DNA from 3 places in the Shewanella sp. MF05913 genome. Region 1 is predicted to be linked to each of the others. Evidence: predicted binding sites of a transcription regulator. Region 1 holds the regulator's gene; each other region holds the start of a gene.
What was found. Region 1 encodes NrdR, which represses ribonucleotide reductase genes. Its sites were predicted from a motif close to AAACACNANATNTNGTGTTT; they were not measured.
Positions count from the first base shown of each region.

Region 1 (6,987 bases):
CGGCCGTAGGTTGCCATAAAGTTGATTGCTGCTGGCGTCACTTTATCAGCGGCCATAATCAAATCACCTTCATTTTCTCTGTCTTCATCGTCCATCAAGATAACCATTTTACCTTGACGAATATCTTCAATGATTTCTTCTATGCTATGTAGCGCCATTGTCAGACCTTTATATATTAAGAGTTTGCTTCAATTCTGAAGTTGTCATTCTATTTTTATTTTATAAGTAAGCGGGTATAAAAGTTAATACGCTTAACGTAAGAAACCAGACTTGGCCAATAACTCCATCGTCACACCCGATGATGGCTTGGCATGGTCTGCTTCAGGCTGCATTAACCGCTCTAAATAACGAGCAATTAAATCCACCTCAATGTTAACGTTATCACCCACTTTTAAATTCACTAATGTAGTTTCACCGGCAGTGTGAGGCACGATAGTTAATCTAAAACGACTTCCATCTACTTCATTAACGGTTAAGCTCACACCATCGATAGTAATCGATCCTTTATGAGCGATATAGCGACTCAGTGTTGCGGGGGCTTTTAACCAAAATTCTAGCGCTTTGCCTCTGTAGGCACATTGTTCAACTTTAGCGATACCATCAACATGGCCGCTGACCATATGACCACCTAACCTTGTTGTCGCCGTAACGGCTTTTTCAAGGTTTACTTTTTGGCCCACTTGATAATAACTAAAACCGGTTAACGCCACCGTTTCAGCGGAGATGTCAGCCACATAACCGTCAGCTAAGCGCTCAACCACGGTTAAACACACACCATTAGTGGCGATACTGTCGCCTAATTTCACGTCGGTTAAATCTAATTTACCACTGGCAACGGTTAAGCGAATATCGTTACCTTTGCGATCAATTTTACGTAATGTACCAAGGGCTTCGATTATCCCAGTAAACATAATGACTCACTTTTAACGTTTATACTTTGCTGTCGCTCAGACTTTTAGCCTTGGCAACAAGCAATTAATAGGGTTTGTTATATCTGAGGATATAACGCTTATCATTGCCAATACTGCGCTCATCAATGAGTTGCAACATGGGCGTTTGTTCTATGGAAGTATAATCTGGCAATTGCAGCATATTGCGTCCATGACTGCCAAGGATCTTAGGGGCTTGGTAAATCACAATATCATCCGCTAAATTTTGTGCTACAAATGCACCCGCTAACGTTGAACCGGCTTCGACTAACACAGAATTTGCTGTGTTGCCTAAATACGTTAACAAGGCCAACAACGGGATTCTACCTACCGAGTCACACTCTAGAACTAAAAAAGACACATGCGCTGGAAATGTCGCTTTGACTTGCTCAGGATATTCACAACACGAGACCAATAAAATCGGGCTCAGTATAGAAAATAATTGTGGCGTTGCCGTTAGTCTTGCAAGGCTATCTAATATGACTCTTAGAGGCTGAAAAATGTCATTCGGGTTAAGGCGAGTCGTTAACTCACCTAATGATTCAAAACGGACATTTAAACTGGGATCGTCAATTAGCACGGTTTCAACGCCAGTAATTAACGCACAGTGACTGGCTCGATACTTTTGCACATCAGCACGAGCAGCGCTGCCTGTAATCCATTTTGAGACGCCATTAGATAACGCTGTTTTTCCGTCTAAACTGGCAGCCACTTTAACCGTGACCCAGGGTAAACCGGTTTTCATGCGTTTCATAAAACCCAGGTTAAGTGCATAAGCTTGCTCAGTGAGTAACCCCACATCCACTTGAATGCCGGCCTCTCTTAACATTGCAATACCACGACCAGACACTTCAGGATTGGCATCTGTCACTGCGACGACCACTCTAGCAACCTTGGCATTTATCAAGCCTAATGCACATGGCGGCGTACGCCCATAATGACTGCAAGGCTCTAATGTTACATACGCTGTTGCACCCTGTGCAGTTAATCCATTTTCATTAACCATCTTTAGGGCGTTCACTTCTGCGTGTCCCTGGCCGGCACGTTGGTGATAGCCCTCACCGATAATCTGTCCATCAGCAACAATCACACAACCGACACATGGATTGGGCCGCGTGGTATAACGGCCTCGCTCTGCCAGCATAATGGCTCGGCTCATCATTTCAATATCGACGCTAGACCCGTTAGACATGGTTATCACTCTCGTTTGATATCATGTTAAGCACACAAAATAGTATTCAAAAAATTAGCGTTTAGTCGGTGATTACTTTTGCAGTTTGGCAATCGCTTCGCCAAATTGAGAGACATCTTCAAAAGCACGATAAACCGAAGCAAAGCGAATATAAGCCACTTTATCTAAGCTCATTAATTGCTCCATCATCAGATTACCAATCATTTCAGAGTCCACTTCACGTTCACCTGTTGCGCGCAGCGTTGATTTAATCTTGGTCAGAGCTTGTTCTATTTCATCAATGGATACCGGGCGTTTTTCAACTGCACGCAACATACCGCCGCGCAGCTTATCTTCGTCAAACGGTTGTCTGGTGCCATCACGTTTTATCACTCTAGGCATGACTAATTCAGCGCCTTCAAATGTGGTAAAACGTTCATGACATTCGGTACATTCCCGGCGACGGCGTACTTGATGGCCATCGGCCACTAATCGAGAATCGATAACTTTGGTGTCGGTCGCGCTACAAAAAGGGCAATGCATTGAACCTCCTGCAGAAAACAAAATGGCCGCTAAAATTAGCGGCCATTAAAGTTTATCCTATTTGTTGAGCAAGGTTAACCTAAACCTCAACAGCAATAGTGATTAACCGTATACAGGGAACTTAGCACATAACGCCAACACTTGGCCTTTAACGCGCTCAATAACCGCTGTGTTAGATGCATCATCTAAAATGTCGCATATCCAGGTTGTCAGCTCTTTCGCTTCAGCTTCTTTAAAGCCGCGACGCGTAATGGCTGGTGTGCCGATACGAACACCTGATGTGACAAACGGTGAGCGTGGATCGTTTGGTACTGAGTTTTTGTTAACCGTAATGTTGGCACTGCCTAAAGCGGCATCGGCTTCTTTACCGGTTAAATCACGACCGATTAAATCAACCAACATTAAGTGGTTTTCAGTTCCGCCAGAAACGATTTTGTAACCGCGCGCTAAAAATACTTCAACCATGGCTTTGGCGTTTTTAACCACTTGCTGCTGGTATACTTTAAACTCTGGCTCTAATGCTTCTTTAAATGCAACCGCTTTACCCGCGATAACATGCATTAATGGGCCACCTTGACCGCCAGGGAATACCGCTGAGTTTAGCTTCTTATACAAGTCTTCATCATCAGCCGCAGAAATAATAATGCCGCCACGTGGACCCGCTAAGGTTTTATGCGTTGTTGAAGTCACAACGTGTGCATGAGGCACTGGCGTTGGATAAACACCCGCAGCGATTAAGCCTGCAACGTGCGCCATATCAACAAATAAATAAGCACCGATTTTATCCGCAATTTCACGCATTTTAGCCCAGTCAACAATACCTGAGAACGCCGAGAAACCACCAATCATCATCTTCGGCTTATGTTCAACCGCTAAGCGTTCCATTTCGTCGTAGTCAATTTTGCCAGACTCGTCGATACCGTAAGGGATGATGTTATAAAGCTTGCCAGAAAAGTTAACTGGAGAACCGTGAGTTAAATGACCACCGTGAGCGAGGTTCATCCCTAGAACAGTATCACCAGGTTGTAATAACGCCATAAACACAGCGCTATTAGCTTGTGAACCTGAGTGCGGTTGCACGTTGGCGTAAGTGGCGCCAAATAATTCTTTTGCGCGTTCTATTGCTAATGTTTCAACAACATCAACATACTCGCACCCACCATAGTAACGCTTACCTGGATAACCTTCAGCATACTTGTTAGTTAACTGAGAACCTTGCGCTTCCATCACACGTGGACTGGTGTAGTTCTCAGACGCAATCAATTCAATGTGTTCTTCTTGACGACAAGTTTCATCTTCAATGGCTTTAAATAATTCTGGATCGTAATCCGCAATATTCATCGCTTTCTTCAACATGGTAGCTCCAACATCAATTTCTATATAGTAGGGTTGCGCGGTATTCTACTCTGCAACGATGATCATTCACAGTATAAACAACATGAAATTCACTGTGTTCTGAATACAAAACGATTCAAGTTAATCCGCCGAGGTGGTATTTAATCTGCTTCGCTGCACCGCAAAATTAATTCCATAATCCCCTGTTGAGTTACGCAAAGAATACAGTAGAATTATCGTCATCTTTGTTGACAACTAGACTGAATAAACATGGCTCAATTTGTATATAGCATGCTTCGCGTGGGTAAGATTGTCCCACCTAAAAAGCAAATTTTAAAAGACATTTCATTAAGCTTTTTCCCCGGCGCTAAAATTGGCGTACTTGGCTTAAACGGTTCAGGTAAATCTACTCTGCTACGCATCATGGCCGGTATTGATACCGACATTGAGGGTGAAGCACGCCCAATGCCTGGACTTAAAATTGGTTATTTACCGCAAGAGCCGCGCTTAAATGAGCAGCAAACCGTCCGCGAAGCCATTGAAGAAGCGGTAGGCGAAGCTAAAAATGCCTTAACCCGTTTAGATGAAGTGTATGCAGCCTATGCTGAACCCGATGCAGATTTTGATGCACTGGCAAAAGAACAAGGTGAATTAGAAGCCATTATTCAATCTCAAGATGCCCACAACCTTGACCGCATTCTTGAACGTGCCGCTAATGCACTACGTTTACCAGAATGGGATGCCAAAATTGAAGTGCTTTCTGGTGGTGAACGTCGTCGAGTCGCCATTTGCCGTTTGTTGCTTGAAAAACCAGAAATGCTATTACTTGACGAACCAACCAACCATTTAGATGCTGAGTCAGTGGCATGGTTAGAGCATTTTTTACAAGAATATAACGGCACCGTTGTGGCCATTACCCACGACCGTTACTTCTTAGATAATGCGGCTGGCTGGATTTTAGAACTTGACCGCGGCGAAGGTATTCCATGGGAAGGTAACTATTCATCATGGCTTGAACAAAAAGATGCACGTTTACAGCAAGAGTCATCAACTGAAAGCGCTCGTCAGAAAACTATTGCTAAAGAATTAGAATGGGTGCGCCAAGGTGCTAAAGGTCGTCAATCAAAAGGCAAAGCCCGTATGGCTCGCTTTGAAGAATTGAACACCAATGATTACCAAAAGCGTAACGAAACCAACGAACTGTTTATCCCACCAGGACCTCGCCTAGGTGACAAGGTCATCGAAGTGACTAATTTAACCAAGTCATACGGTGATCGGGTGTTAATTGATGACTTAACATTCACTGTGCCTAAAGGGGCTATCGTGGGTATTATTGGTGCTAACGGTGCCGGTAAATCAACGTTATTTAGAATGATATCGGGTGCAGAACAACCAGACAGCGGTTCGATTTCTGTGGGTGAATCTGTGCAAATTGCTTCAGTTGAGCAGTTCCGTGATTCTATGGATGATAAAAATACCGTGTGGCAGGAGATTTCTGGCGGTTTAGACATCATGCGCATCAACAACACAGAAATACCAAGCCGTGCCTATGTTGGCCGCTTTAACTTCCGTGGTGGCGATCAACAAAAAATCATTGGCACCTTATCGGGCGGTGAACGTAACCGAGTACACTTAGCCAAGCTACTGCAAGCTGGCGGCAACGTATTATTACTCGACGAACCGACCAACGACTTGGACGTTGAAACTTTGCGGGCACTAGAAGAAGCGTTATTGGAGTTCCCTGGTTGCGCCATGGTTATTTCGCATGACCGTTGGTTCCTCGACCGTATTGCAACGCACATCCTTGATTACCGTGATGAAGGTAAAGTGAACTTCTATGAAGGAAACTATACTGAATACTCAACCTGGCTAAAAGAAACACTGGGTACTGATGTAGTTGAACCACACCGTTTAAAATACAAGCGCATAAGCAAATAGCCTTGGTTCTTTATAAGTAACGTTTGGTTCTCTACAAGTAACGTTTGATACTAAAACAGAGACTTCGGTCTCTGTTTTGCTTTATCAGGTTGATTTACGTTTATATTTATGCGGTTTCAATATAAACTCGCTTCAACATCTAGAAGTGTCAAAATTTTGTCAATTTATTGTGAGCAATGCACCACAATCTGTTTGTAAAGCCAAAATAACTTCAGTATTATAAATTATTAACGGATTATTTTGCTCTTTGCTGATAACACTCAGCGCATTACAGAGTGTTGATGGTTCCAGCTTGTAGAGAAATATTATGGAGAGATCAGTGAGATACGGTTCAATTAGCCTTGCTTTATTGTGCTTATACGCAAGCAATTCGTTTGCGGCACTCGAAGTCATCACCAATTCAGAAAAACAGACACTGAACAAAATCGAAACCGAATATGATATCGATAGTCTGCTGATCAATGTGAATGACAAATTCTCTCAACTTAATAAGAAAGCTTACGACGTTGAAGGCCTAAAGAAAACTATCGCATCAGAACAGCAACGTTATGATGAACTAATCGATGGTTTGCCTCAGGCTATCCGTGCAAAATCGGCATTGCCAGATACCTACAAACAAATTGAAGAGTCTGTAATATTAGTCGATGAATTAACACTTAAAGCTGAAGAAGACAGTAAACGTCTTGAAACAGAAAAAGTGGAAATTTTGTCTGAATACGAACAAATTAATAAACAGAGAACCTCAAAAAGCCAGCAGTTGTTTAAACTCAAAACTGACATTACTAACCGCTTAATTGCTGACTTATCAAAATCAAGCAGCACCCTTCCGGTTAACATTAATGGCTCAACTGAATGTTCTAAGTACCAGACGATTGCCGACTGCTTAAAAGAATCTCAAAGCAGTATTCTTAGCAATACGCGTAACGAGTCTCCATTCTTAAACGATAAAAGTGTATTACTGTCGTATGAAGTGATTGACGCGAACATGAACATGAGAGGCGATTTAAACTATAAAGTGGCCATGAAGTTCAAGCCATCTTATAACAACAAAATCGACGACATGCTCAATGA
Region 1 covers NZ_JCAYNT010000023.1:4,540-11,526, reverse strand. The annotation lists gene ribBA (bifunctional 3,4-dihydroxy-2-butanone-4-phosphate synthase/GTP cyclohydrolase II) at 1-158, opposite strand, end outside; gene AC19MV_RS19670 (riboflavin synthase) at 252-911, opposite strand; gene ribD (bifunctional diaminohydroxyphosphoribosylaminopyrimidine deaminase/5-amino-6-(5-phosphoribosylamino)uracil reductase RibD) at 976-2,121, opposite strand; gene nrdR (transcriptional regulator NrdR) at 2,194-2,643, opposite strand; gene glyA (serine hydroxymethyltransferase) at 2,746-3,999, opposite strand; gene ettA (energy-dependent translational throttle protein EttA) at 4,249-5,916, shown strand; gene AC19MV_RS19645 (hypothetical protein) at 6,236-6,987, shown strand, end outside.

Region 2 (6,987 bases), on a different contig from region 1:
GACGATATCTGCGCGATAACCACTCAAAAAGCGTAATGCACTAAGTTCACTTTGACGCTGTTTAATGTCGGCGCTGGTGATGAGCTTGCTCATATCTGTTTTGGGCTTTAATGCCTGACTAGCAGCGTTAAGTGGCATTTTGGGCGGAGCTTGGCGGCTTTTGGGTTTGTTGTCTGACATGAGGGCAACTTGGGTGCTAATTAAATGGTGCGAGTCATTAAATGAAATGAGCAGCGAATGATAAAGGCATGATAGTGGCGTTACTGATCAATTTGCAGTAACGCCATAATGTGACAGGCTTACGCTTTACCAAAAATAATGCGGTTATGTTGTACATAAGCCACATCGAATGCGTTTTGTTGTACACGCTTTAAGTCTAACGATTCAAAATCAACCTGCGGTGGATTACGCTTTAACTGTTCTTTAATGGCAACAGGTGAAATAAGGTGTACTGGAAGGTCAGTGATTTGAATTGACGCTTCAAGTTTAAAGCTGGTCGCACTGCCAGCAAACTTTCCTTTTTGTTCACGCTCAATAATCACAATTTGATCGACTCGGTAATCTTCCATTAACTTATGAAAAGCAAAGTGAAATTCACGGATAGATTCTGTTTCGCTAGAGTTTGATACGCTAAATGAGATTTTACGGCATGCTGGCACGTTATAGGTTTCACCTTCATAGGTCAGCATACTGATAATGGCTTCGCCGCCTTTTAATTCTACACCACAAATTTTCATGTTAATCCTTACTGTTTTTACTGCACGTAGGCGTATAGCGAACGTGTCGTTATGCATTGAGTTGCACAAATGGTGATGCGCAACCCTTAATGTTGTTTACTTAAAAGACGTTTATTATCCCAAGTTTAAGATAGTTAGTCTTCTGAGCTGTTGTCTTCTTCAATAATTTGAATGGGTTTGGCTTTACGGCGCATTGGCGCATCACCTACGTCAACACCGGTAATAAAGCGTTTATCACGCTTGGGTGCTGCTTTGGCCTTTTTCGCCACTTTTGCTTTACCGCTCACCGCATCACGTGGTTGTACGCTGTCCGCTTTGCCTGTGGTAGGTTTGTCTTTTAGGCCACTGAACTTAGCTTTCATGCCTTCAATGACAGTCAGATCAAAGTTTTTACGTAAAAATAGCTGCACTTTCTTAAAGCTGTCCCAATCTTTAGGGCCAACAAATGATATCGCATCACCTTTAGCACCAGCACGGCCAGTACGACCGATACGGTGTACGTATTCTTCAGCAAATTTTGGCATGTCAAAGTTAATCACTAATGACACGTTGACTAAATCAAGACCGCGAGACGCGACGTCAGTAGTAACCAATATTTGTGACTGTCCCCGAGCAAACTTGTCCATAATTTGATTACGTGCAGATTGCTTTAAGTCACCGCTCAATGCTGAGGTGGCAAAACCTTCTGCAGCTAATAATGTCGCTAAACGGTCGGTATCAGAGCGTGTTGCTGTAAACACAATCACTTGTTTGTGCTGTTCTTGCTTCAAAATATGCTGCAGCAATGCTTGTTTATGGTCTAAATGGTCTACCAAAATAATGCGCTGTTCAATGTCTTTATGCTCAGAATAAGACTCACCAATGGCAACATGGATCGGTGATTTAAGCAACGTAGCAGCAATTTCGTTAATACTGTCGTGATCTAGCGTGGCAGAGAACATCAACGTTTGTCGACGCTTATGATCGGCAGCATCGTTAATGGCTTTTAACTGCGGGGCAAAACCTAAGTCGAGCATACGGTCTGCTTCATCAAGTACCAGCAGCTCAAGCCCATTTAAAAAGAGGTGACGTTGCTGTAAGTGATCGGCAATACGACCTGGCGTAGCGACAATAAAATGCGGATCGCGAGCCAATGCTTTAGCCTGGTCGTTAAAGTTTTCGCCGCCTAATACACTGATTGCTTTGTATTGGGTGTTGGCCACCAATAAACGCAGTTGACCATATACTTGTTGAGCTAATTCGCGAGTGGGTAACAATACCAATACGCGTGGGTCTTTTTTAGACAAGGCGCGAGTCGAGATAACGCGTTGCATAGCGGGTAATAAAAACGCTAAGGTTTTACCTGAACCCGTTTTAGACGAGGCCATTAAATCTTTACCAGATAAGGCAATGGGCAGTGCTTGCGCTTGAACATCGGTAGGCGTGGTAATGCCAAGGTGCTTTAAACTGTCAAGCAGGCGCTTGTCCAATTGAAAATCGGTAAATTGCAAAGGTAAATCCCCTAAAAAATGATAGCCACGGATTATAGCGGTTTCACTGTGCTATAGCCAACAAGAGTCGCTTTGGTTATGCTATTTTTTGACATCACTCGTTTAGGTTGAAATTTTGATTTTGAACATCAACAAGTGATTCAATGAGTAATGACGTGTGAATAAATTCCTCGCTTGAAAGGATTAACGATGACAAAGCTGACTGTAGGATTAGCATTAGGCAGCGGCGCCGCAAAAGGGTGGGCGCATATTGGGGTCTTAAAAGGCTTAGCCGCATTAGATATTTATCCAGATAAAATTGCCGGTTGCTCAGTGGGCGCATTAGTGGGCGCAGCATACGCAAATGATCATTTAGCCGAACTTGAAACCTGGGTGAGCGGTTTCTCTAGTTGGGATGTGCTCGGATTAATGGATTTAGGTTGGCGTAAAGGCGGCTTAATCAGTGGTGAAAAAGTGTTTGATGTTTTAGCGGGCCGTATTGGCGATCTTAACATTGAACAGCTCAAGCGGCCCTTTGCCGCAGTGGCGACTGATTTATATTCTGGTCAAGAAATTTGGTTTAGAGAAGGAGATTTACGTCATGCCGTGCGAGCATCGTGCTCGATGCCGGGTTTTTTACCACCAGTACAACAAGACCACCGCTGGTTAGTCGACGGTGCGGTGGTTAATCCTGTGCCGGTATCTTTGTGCCGTGCCATGGGCGTCGATATTGTTATTGCAGTTGACTTAAATGGTCATCGCCGCGGCCATATGCACATGTTGCCTGAACAAGTCAAAAGCCGCGTGCCTAAACCTTCTGAACCGATAGAAGAGAAAAAGCAATTAGAATCAGGCTTTATGGATTTGTGGGGCAAAGGCAAAGATTATATGAGCGGCTTGACCGATAAATTTTCACTCGGAGGAGGCAAGTCTCATCCAGGAATGATCGCGGTGATGTCACAGTCGATGGATATTTTAGAGCAGCGCCATAAACGGTCTCGTTTAATGGGTGAGCCACCAGATATTTGCATCGTGCCTGAAGTATTTGATATCGGTACGATGGAGTTTCATCGTGCTAAAGAAGCCATTAAAGCGGGTGAGGCCGCGGTACACGATATTGCCCATTTACTTAAAGCTACGCTAGCAGGACATTAATTTTTTACAGCAGGCCACAGGTTGCGAGGTGGCCTGCCTCTCGCCAATTTAGTGTTTATCTACTCCGCTTAAATGCAGAGTTACTATACCATTTCCATTAATTATGTGACCAATCAGAGTCACTCAGGCTGTTCAGTTTGAGGCGCATTGTTGAAATAATGGTTATTCCCTTCTAAGACAATGCAACAAAGAAATGAACGGTCTGAGTGTCTCCTGCAAGGCGGGTTTCTGTGCCTTCTATGCTGCTTAATAGCATTTTGACGTACGACTGCATGGATGCAGGAGGTAGAGCAACGCAGGAGCAGTTGCCGAGAGCAACTATGCCTACAATTCTATTACTTGCCTAGAAGGCACAGAACTCCCGCTGAATGACCAGATGATTAGTGGAATTGGTATTATACCCATCAGTCTGCTTTCTTATGATCTGGATCAAAGAAGCTTCGCCCGATATAGCGCCTAATACACAGCATATAGTGTTTATTGATACTGCTGCGCCGATATATGGTGTTTGTTGCGGCATTCTGAAAAGGTGGATTGTATGCTTGTTGTGGTGAAAAGGGACGGATGCCGTACTGCGTTTGACGCGAGTCGTATTAAAGATGCGGTAGTGGCTGCAATGGATTCTGCGGGACAAGCAGATCATCAATATGCACTTGAATTGGCTCAAACGGTTCAACTGCAAATGGCTGATAAAGCCCAGGTAGATATTCACGAATTACAAGATGCTGTTGAAGTCTTGTTAATGTCGGGTCCATTTAAATCAGTCGCACGTCATTATATTGAATACCGCCACGACCGTGACAAACACCGTGAAGCACAAAGTAAACTAAATTGTGCTATTCGTGGCTTAGTTGAACAGTCTGACAGTGCCATTTTAAACGAAAATGCCAATAAAGACGCCAAGGTGATTCCCACTCAACGTGACTTGTTAGCCGGTATTGTGGCTAAGCATTACGCCAAAACGCATTTGCTCCCAAAAGATGTGGTCGCCGCCCATGAAAAAGGCGAAATCCATTATCACGATTTAGACTACGCGCCATTTTTCCCGATGTTTAACTGCATGTTGATTGATTTAGCAGGCATGTTAACTCATGGCTTTAAAATGGGTAATGCTGAAATAGACACGCCTAAATCCATTTCGACTGCGACAGCGGTCACGGCGCAAATTATTGCCCAGGTGGCGAGCCATATTTATGGTGGCACAACCATTAATCGCATCGATGAAGTCCTCGCGGAGTTTGTGCAAAAAAGTTATCAAAAACACCTTGCAGTGGCGAAAAAGTGGCAAGTAGCCGATGAAGAAGGTTTTGCGATGACGCAAACCGAGAAAGAATGTCACGATGCCTTCCAGTCTTTAGAGTATGAGGTCAACACCTTACATACCGCTAACGGACAAACACCCTTTGTGACCTTTGGTTTTGGATTAGGGACCTCATGGGAATCGCGGTTAATCCAACAATCGATGCTCACCGTGCGCATGGCTGGCCTTGGAAAAAACCGCAAAACTGCGGTATTCCCTAAATTGGTGTTTGCGATTAAAGATGGCGTTAACCATAAAGCAACTGACATTAATTACGACATTAAAAAAATGGCGCTCACATGTTCAAGTATGCGCATGTACCCCGATATTTTAAATTATGAGCAAGTGGTCAAAGTCACCGGTTCGTTTAAAACTCCAATGGGTTGTCGCTCCTTTTTAGGCGCCTATGAAGAAAACGGGCAGCTGGTGCACGAAGGGCGTAACAACCTCGGCGTGGTGAGTTTAAACTTACCGCGTATTGCCTTAGAGGCTGATAACGATGAGCAACGTTTTTATCAGTTACTTGAAAAACGTTTATTAATCGCCCGTAAAGCGCTCGATACCCGCATTGCCCGTTTAGAAGGCGTTAAAGCCCGTGTTGCACCGATTTTATATATGGAAGGTGCGTGTGGTGTGCGCTTAAAAGCGGATGATGATGTCAGTGAAATTTTTAAAAATGGCCGCGCGTCTATTTCATTAGGCTTTATTGGTTTGCACGAAACCATCAATGCCATTTATGGTGCTGATAAACATGTGTTTGATGATGCTGCACTTCGCGATAAAGCGGTGGCGATTATCAGTAAGCTCAAGCAAGCTACCGAATCCTGGAAACAAGAAACCGGTTATGGTTTTAGCCTATACAGCACCCCAAGCGAAAATCTATGCAGCCGTTTTTGTCAGCTTGATACGGCTCAATTTGGCGTCGTTGCGGGCGTGACCGATAAAGGCTATTACACTAATAGCTTCCATTTAGATGTTGAGAAAAAAGTTAACCCGTTCGATAAAATTGATTTTGAACAGCCTTATCCGGCAATCGCCAATGGTGGGTTTATTTGCTACGGCGAATACCCCAATATGCAACATAACATTGAAGCATTAGAAAACGTGTGGGATTACAGCTACAGCCGAGTGCCTTATTACGGCACCAACACGCCCATTGACGAATGTTACGATTGCGGCTTTATTGGTGAGTTTAATTGTACCAGCAAAGGTTTTGTGTGCCCCAAGTGTGGCAACCATGAGCCTAGCCGTGTGTCGGTGACTCGCCGAGTATGTGGCTATTTAGGCAGCCCTGATGCAAGACCATTTAATTTTGGTAAACAAGAAGAAGTTAAACGCAGAGTGAAACATTTGTAATGCATTACAGTGCTTATCACAGTGTTGATGTAGTCAATGGCGAGGGCACCCGCTGTACGTTATTTGTCAGTGGGTGTGAACATGCGTGTAAAGGGTGTTATAACCAAAACACCTGGCGACCTGATGCTGGCCACCTATATATTCAAGCGCTTGAAGATCAAATTATTGCAGATTTAAATGATAACCGCATAAAGCGTCGAGGCTTAACGTTGAGCGGTGGCGATCCACTGCATCCTGTTAATGTTGAAACCATACTCCAATTAGTTAAACGGGTTAGGCAAGAATGTCCCGATAAAGACATTTGGCTGTGGAGTGGTTATCAGCTCGATGAGTTAAACGAGGCGCAACAAGCTGTCGTTGCAATGGTTGATGTATTGATTGACGGTAAGTTTGAGCAAGAAAATGCTGATCCCGCGCTATTGTGGCGCGGAAGCAGTAATCAGATTGTGCATCGATTTACCCGTGAGTGATCCCGAGCATCTTGCGATAACGTTTTGTCCGTTGTTTGGTTTTAAATTGATCGACCAATAAACTCCACACTGGTGAATCATCGGTTTGTGGTGTGTGTCCCTGGCTCATACGTCTTAATTGACGCTTAATGATAGCCATCGTTGCTAATCCCGCCAACGGCTTACTTTGCCAGTCGACTCTCGGTAACTCTGGCGTAAAGTCGGGCTGAGTTTGCCATGTGTTTACTAAGCTAGGGTAAAATGCCAGTGCACTGGCAATGCCACATAATGCAAAGCCTGCTTCGAGCACTTGCTCGGCAACGGCTTTACGCCGAATGCCTCCGGTTAACATTAATGGAATGGGCGAACTTGCCACTAATTGGCTGGTTAAACTGAGAAAATAAGCTTCGCGGGCGAGGGTTCGTTCGTCAGCGCTTCTGCCTTGCATGGCCGGTGCTTCATAACTGCCGCCAGATAATTCCACCATATCAACTTGATATTGCGCCAGCATAGCAATGACT
Region 2 covers NZ_JCAYNT010000008.1:113,043-120,029, forward strand. The annotation lists gene AC19MV_RS11685 (YgjP-like metallopeptidase domain-containing protein) at 1-93, opposite strand, end outside; gene AC19MV_RS11690 (DUF3010 family protein) at 300-737, opposite strand; gene AC19MV_RS11695 (DEAD/DEAH box helicase) at 872-2,227, opposite strand; gene rssA (patatin-like phospholipase RssA) at 2,417-3,361, shown strand; gene nrdD (anaerobic ribonucleoside-triphosphate reductase) at 3,900-6,017, shown strand; gene nrdG (anaerobic ribonucleoside-triphosphate reductase-activating protein) at 6,017-6,487, shown strand; gene AC19MV_RS11715 (NADH:flavin oxidoreductase/NADH oxidase family protein) at 6,474-6,987, opposite strand, start outside.
Region 2: a site for NrdR is predicted at 3,821-3,840, ahead of nrdD (anaerobic ribonucleoside-triphosphate reductase). Genes of this name have one in related genera too.

Region 3 (6,987 bases), on a different contig from region 1:
ATGTTCATACTGGTTCTAAACGGTGATTTTATAAGCAAAGCTAAGTCGCAAAAGCACAATGTTGACTTCTATTCGTGAAGGTTATCGTTATAATAACGCCCATACATTATTAGACAGTTAGGTTAACTTATGTCAGACGCTGAACAATCAACAGCCAATGTTGATCCGCATGAGATCGCAAAATTTGAAGCCATGGCACAAACCTGGTGGGATCTTAATGGCGAGTTCAAGCCATTGCATTTACTTAATCCGCTGCGATTAAATTATATCGACCAAACCGTGAGCGGATTGTTTGGTAAAAATGTCTTAGATGTGGGCTGCGGTGGCGGTATTTTATCTGAAAGCATGGCGCGTATTGGCGCGAATGTTGATGGTATCGACATGGGCACAGAGCCATTAGAAGTCGCCAAGTTGCATGCCTTAGAAGCCGGTATGACTGTCAATTACCTTAAAACCACCGCAGAAAATCACCGTGACACTCACCGAGAATATTATGATGTCGTCACCTGCATGGAAATGCTTGAGCATGTACCAGACCCACAATCGGTGGTCCAAGCGTGCTGCGACATGGTCAAACCCAATGGTTTTGTCTTTTTCTCAACCATTAACCGCAATATGATGTCTTATCTGCAAACCATTATTGGCGCCGAATACTTACTGAAAATGTTGCCAATTGGCACTCACGACCACAGTAAGTTTATTCGTCCATCTGAGTTAATTGCACTAGTCGATAACACGGACTTATTGTGTAAAGATGCATTAGGCATTACTTACAACCCACTGTCTGGCGTATTTAAATACACTAACAGTGTTGATGTAAACTATATGATCGCCACCCAGAAAACCGACTAAATTGGCTTAGCTCAACACGCTTCGCAACAAAAAGCCGATAACGCCATGTGTTACCGGCCCCTTCTCTGTGTTCATCTTCGCGACGGTTCAACGCTGATATAAGGAATAATAAAGTGCATAAACACGATGTTAAAGGGGTGTTATTTGACCTTGACGGCACATTAGCCGATACCGCACCAGATTTAGTCCATGCACTTAACCTCAGTTTAGATGATGCCGGGTTTAGCGCTCAGCCACTGGATAAAATGCGTCATGCCGCATCACACGGCAGTTTGTTCTTAGTTAAAACAGCAATACCCGATGCCGATGAAGCATTGCAAGTGCGTATTCAACAAGGTTTATTACAACATTATGGCCGTATAAATGGCGATCACAGCCGTTTATTCGATAACTTACCTGAACTACTGACATTATTAGACCAGCAAGGCATCCCTTATGGTGTGGTTACCAATAAGCCTGCTCGGTTTGCTCGTCCATTGATCGAAAAGCTTGGGTTAACCTGTCAGTTAAAAGCCATGATCAGCGGCGACAGCACTCGCCATGCCAAACCCCACACCGCACCGATGTTGTTAGCTGCACAACAAATTGCCACGCCACCTGAACATATTTTGTATTTAGGTGATGCAGAACGTGACCTCGTCGCGGCGCACAATGCCAACATGCTTGGAGGCATAGCACTTTGGGGTTACTTATCAGCCACAGATACGCCAGATTTATGGCCATCGAAGCATCAATTTGAACATGGTGAATCCTTGAGGCAATTTTTTAGCGAATAACCCATTTATCATCAGGTCATATCAACGCACGAGAACATGGTTACAGATGAATGTGTCTGTTTGTTGTAGTCCACAATCCACTTTTTTACTTGCGGATCAAATACAGCAAAAGATCAATCTAAAAATGGACATAATTTTTTGATCGCTGCTTATTTTAGCGATCAAAATTTTCTAATCTATCGCATAAAAAAACATCAACCATGAAAAACACTATATAAATTTGGGCTCTAGGGTTAGCCGTTACTAACCCTGCTCTTTATCCTCAACTTATCCACAAGAAGTTAATGTAATTGTGGCTTGCAAATCAGCTCAAACCTCACTATCTTGTATCTCAGTTTATAAATAACACCATATCTTGTGTGTGGGTGACAATCAAAACACTACGCTGTGTGGGTATTAAAAGTGTAGATGTTTACTGAACGTACAGTAGATGTACATTGCCGTAAGTGGCATTCAGGATGATTGTTTTAACATGGAACTGTTTTGTGATTTGTTCTGATCGAATAAAGTAACACTGCATCCTGAACGCGATCACATGACCGGATATCGAACCAAGGCCTCTCTTCAATGAAAAGCAATATGACAGTCACTAAACGCAGTGGCGAACGTGAAACTATCGATTTAGATAAAATTCACCGCGTGATCACTTGGGCAGCCAAGGGATTAAAAAACGTCTCTGTATCTGAAGTTGAACTTCGATCTCACCTGCAGTTTTTTGAAGGCATTCCAACAGAAGCCATTCATGAAACCATTATTAAAGCCGCTGCTGACTTAATCTCGCCAGAATCGCCAGATTATCAATTCTTAGCAGCTCGCTTAGCAGTATTTCATTTACGCAAAAAAGCCTTTGGTCAATTTGAACCACCTAAGTTATATGACCATGTGACGCGTCTAGTGGAAATGGGCAAATATGATAAGCATATTTTGGCCGATTACACGCGCGAAGAAATTGAAACATTAGACACCTATATCGATCACTGGCGCGATATGAACTTCTCTTATGCAGCGGTTAAGCAATTAGAAGGCAAATACCTAGTGCAAAACCGTGTGACTCACGAAGTCTACGAAAGCGCTCAGTTTTTGTATATTTTAGTGGCAGCGTGCTTATTTGCGCGTTACCCAAAAGAAATTCGTCTGAAGTACATTAAAGACTTTTATGACGCGACGTCTCTATTCAAAATTTCATTACCTACACCTATTATGTCTGGCGTGCGCACTCCAACACGTCAGTTCAGCTCTTGTGTATTAATTGAATGTGATGACAGCTTAGATTCAATCAACGCGACCGCATCGTCTATCGTTAAATACGTCAGCCAACGTGCTGGTATTGGCATTAACGCTGGTCGTATCCGTGCGTTAGGTAGCCCTATTCGTGGCGGTGAAGCATTCCACACTGGTTGTTTACCTTTTTACAAGTATTTCCAAACTGCGGTTAAGTCGTGCTCTCAAGGCGGCGTACGTGGCGGTGCAGCAACACTTTTCTATCCGTTATGGCACTTAGAAGTCGAGTCGCTACTGGTGCTTAAAAACAACCGTGGTGTTGACGACAACCGTGTTCGTCACCTTGACTACGGTGTGCAGTTAAACAAATTAATGTATCAGCGTTTGATTAAAGGCGAATACATCAGTCTATTTAGCCCATCAGACGTGCCAGGTCTTTACGATGCTTTCTTTGAAGATCAGGTAGAATTTGAACGTTTGTACTTACAGTATGAGCAAGACAGCAATGTCCGCAAAAAACAAATCAAAGCGGTTGAACTGTTCTCGTTAATGATGCAAGAGCGTGCCTCAACTGGCCGTATTTACATTCAAAACGTCGATCACTGCAATACTCATAGCCCGTTTGATTCTAAAGTAGCGCCAATCAAGCAATCTAACTTATGTTTAGAAATTGCATTACCGACAAAACCATTGAATAACATCAATGATCCAGACGGTGAAATTGCGTTATGTACTCTGTCTGCACTTAACTTAGGTGCCATTGAAGATTTATCTGAACTTGAGCCATTAGCCGATTTAGCAGTACGTGCGCTAGATAACTTATTGGATTACCAAGATTACCCAATTATTGCCGCGCAAACGAGTTCGATGAATCGTCGTACTCTTGGTATAGGCGTGATTAACTTTGCTAACTACTTAGCGAAAAACGGTAAAAAGTATTCAGACGGTTCAGCAAACAACCTGACCCACAAAACCTTTGAAGCAATTCAGTATTACTTATTGAAAGCCTCAATGAACTTAGCTAAAGAGCAAGGTGCATGTCCGTTATTCCACGAGACAACCTATTCGAAAGGTATTTTACCTATCGACACCTACAAACGCGACTTAGATAAGATTTGTGACGAGCCATTACACATGGATTGGGAAACATTACGTAGCGACATTAAGCAATACGGTTTACGTAACTCAACCTTATCGGCATTAATGCCGTCTGAAACCTCATCGCAAATTTCAAATGCGACTAACGGTATTGAGCCTCCACGCGGATTAATTAGCGTTAAGGCCAGTAAAGACGGACAATTAAAGCAAGTTGTACCTGACTTTGACCTCCTCAAAGACAAGTACGAATTGCTTTGGAACATGCCAAACAATGATGGTTACATCCAACTTGTTGGGTTAATGCAGAAATTTATCGACCAGGCTATTTCGGCTAACACTAACTACGATCCAAGCCGTTTTGAAGGCGGTCGTGTACCAATGCAAACCTTGTTAAAAGACTTGCTCAGCGTATACAAACTGGGCATTAAGACATTGTATTATCATAATACTCGCGACGGTGCTTCGGATCAGTTTGACGACATTATTGCCGTCGAAGAAGAAGACGATGGCTGTGGTGGCGGTGCGTGTAAGATCTAGCCCCTTAGTTTTTATAAAAGTATCACTTTATGTATATTTAGCGGGGGCCTTCCCCGCTTTTTGAAAATGCGTTTTCAGGACACCTAAATAATGGCTTACTCAACATTTTGTCAAACACCTAACGATTCGACTAAAGAACCGATGTTTTTCGGTCAATCGGTTAACGTGGCACGCTACGATCAACAGAAATATGAAGTCTTCGAAAAACTCATTGAAAAACAATTATCGTTTTTCTGGCGTCCAGAAGAAGTTGATGTCAGCCGTGACAAAATTGATTTTGGTAACTTACCTGAACACGAACAGCATATTTTCTTATCTAATCTGAAATACCAAACCTTACTTGACTCAATTCAAGGTCGCTCACCAAATGTGGCATTTTTGCCTTTGGTATCGCTACCCGAATTAGAAACGTGGATTGAAACATGGTCGTTTTCTGAAACCATTCACTCGCGTTCGTACACGCACATTATTCGTAATATCGTTAACAACCCATCAGTGGTGTTTGACGATATTGTGCAAAATGACGAAATCTTAAAGCGTGCCGGTGATATTGCCGCTTATTACGATGACTTGATTAACCTTACCCAAATTAATAACTTGTTAGGTGAAGGAACGCACGTCATTAACGGTAAAGAAATCACCGTTAATTCACGTATCCTCAAAAAGTCATTATATTTGTGCATGATGTCAGTCAATGCGTTAGAAGCGATTCGTTTCTATGTCAGTTTTGCGTGTTCATTTGCCTTTGCTGAGCGTCGTGTAATGGAAGGTAATGCTAAGATTATTCGTTTGATATTGCAACAGAACCACTCCCGTAAACACCAATATGAAGACAAAAAACCTTACTTTACATGGCCTTCAGCAAATGACAACTTATGGGCAGCTCCCCATATATGCAAACTTTCCGCTTAATGTTAACTTATGGGCTATAAACTAATATGAAATATTCGACCTTCAATGTCACTAAGAACGACCAACTTAAAGAACCAATGTTCTTCGGTCAAAACGTTAACGTTTCTCGCTATGATCAACAACGGCATGAAATTTTTGAAAAATTGACCGAAAAACAGTTGTCGTTTTTCTGGCGTCCGGAAGAAGTTGATGTCAGCAAGGACAGAATTGACTTTTCGGGTATGACTGATAGTGAAAAGCACATTTTCACATCTAACCTTAAATATCAAACTCTACTAGACAGTGTGCAAGGCAGATCTCCAAATGTTGCGTTATTACCAATTGTATCAATTCCAGAACTTGAAACTTGGATTGAAACTTGGTCTTTCTCTGAAACAATTCACAGTCGCTCATACACTCACATCATCCGCGCACTGTATACAGATCCTAACGAAATTTTCGATGATATTGTTCAGAATCCAGAGATCCTGAAGCGAGCCGTTGACATCTCGAAATATTATGATGATTTGATATTTCATACACAACTATATCAAACGCATGGTGAAGGGATATGCAACGTTAACGGTAAAGAGTTCAATATAACTATCAGAGGGCTTAAAAAGAAACTGTACTTATGCGTTAATTCAATTAATGCTTTAGAGGCTATTCGCTTCTATATAAGTTTTGCATGTACTTTTGCTTTTGCAGAGAGAAATTTAAATGAGGGTTGCTCAAAAATAATGCGTTTGATAAGCAGGGATGAAAGTCTTCACCTAACTGCTACACAACATATTATTAACCTTTGGGCTAGCGGTAAAGATGACCCTGAAATGAAAGAAATATCTATTGAGTGCTTTCAGGAAGCTCAAGAAATATTTCTTGAAGCAGTCAAACAAGAAAAGGAATGGGCTCGTTATTTGTTTAAAGATGGGTCAATGATCGGTCTTAACGAAACGATGCTATGTGAATATGTGGATTACATCGCTAATCAAAGGATGTCAGCGATCGGGATGCCAAAAATGTTTGAAGTCAAAAGTAACCCCTTACCTTGGATGGATAAATATTTAAAATCCGATAACGTACAGGTTGCACCACAGGAGGTTGAAGTCAGCTCGTACTTAGTTGGGCAAATTGACTCCACTGTATCGGATGGTGCGTTTGATGAATTTGACCTTTAAGGTTAATGCTAATGATCAGCAACTGGTCTTTCGTGAAATCGAAGACCAGACGTTGCTTCAATGCTTACACAACAATGGAATTAAATCTACGCATCATTGCAAAGATGGTTATTGCGGCACTTGTCGAGCAAAATTAAAATCAGGCTCTATCAAATACTTAAAAAGTCCTCTTGCTAGTCTGCGCGAGGGCGAAATACTTACGTGTTGCACTAAACCATCCTCTGATTTAGAAATCGAAGTATCTTTATAATAAAATGTCTAATTGTTTGGAATGTATAAAATAGTCTGAACATCGCCTTTTTAGTATAATTATTGTAATTTTGAGTAGGTTACTCAAGATTACAATAATTTTTCATAGGGTCAATTATCGCTTAGATCATATATACAAGGCTCACTGGGCGGAAAATCTGTCATGTCTGCGTCATATGAGTTTG
Region 3 covers NZ_JCAYNT010000012.1:104,236-111,222, forward strand. The annotation lists gene ubiG (bifunctional 2-polyprenyl-6-hydroxyphenol methylase/3-demethylubiquinol 3-O-methyltransferase UbiG) at 130-852, shown strand; gene AC19MV_RS14635 (HAD family hydrolase) at 966-1,628, shown strand; gene nrdA (class 1a ribonucleoside-diphosphate reductase subunit alpha) at 2,196-4,484, shown strand; partial or broken gene nrdB (class Ia ribonucleoside-diphosphate reductase subunit beta) at 4,575-5,279, shown strand; gene nrdB (class Ia ribonucleoside-diphosphate reductase subunit beta) at 5,423-6,553, shown strand; gene yfaE (class I ribonucleotide reductase maintenance protein YfaE) at 6,537-6,803, shown strand; partial or broken gene AC19MV_RS14660 (hypothetical protein) at 6,934-6,987, shown strand, end outside.
Region 3: a site for NrdR is predicted at 1,972-1,991, ahead of nrdA (class 1a ribonucleoside-diphosphate reductase subunit alpha). Genes of this name have one in related genera too.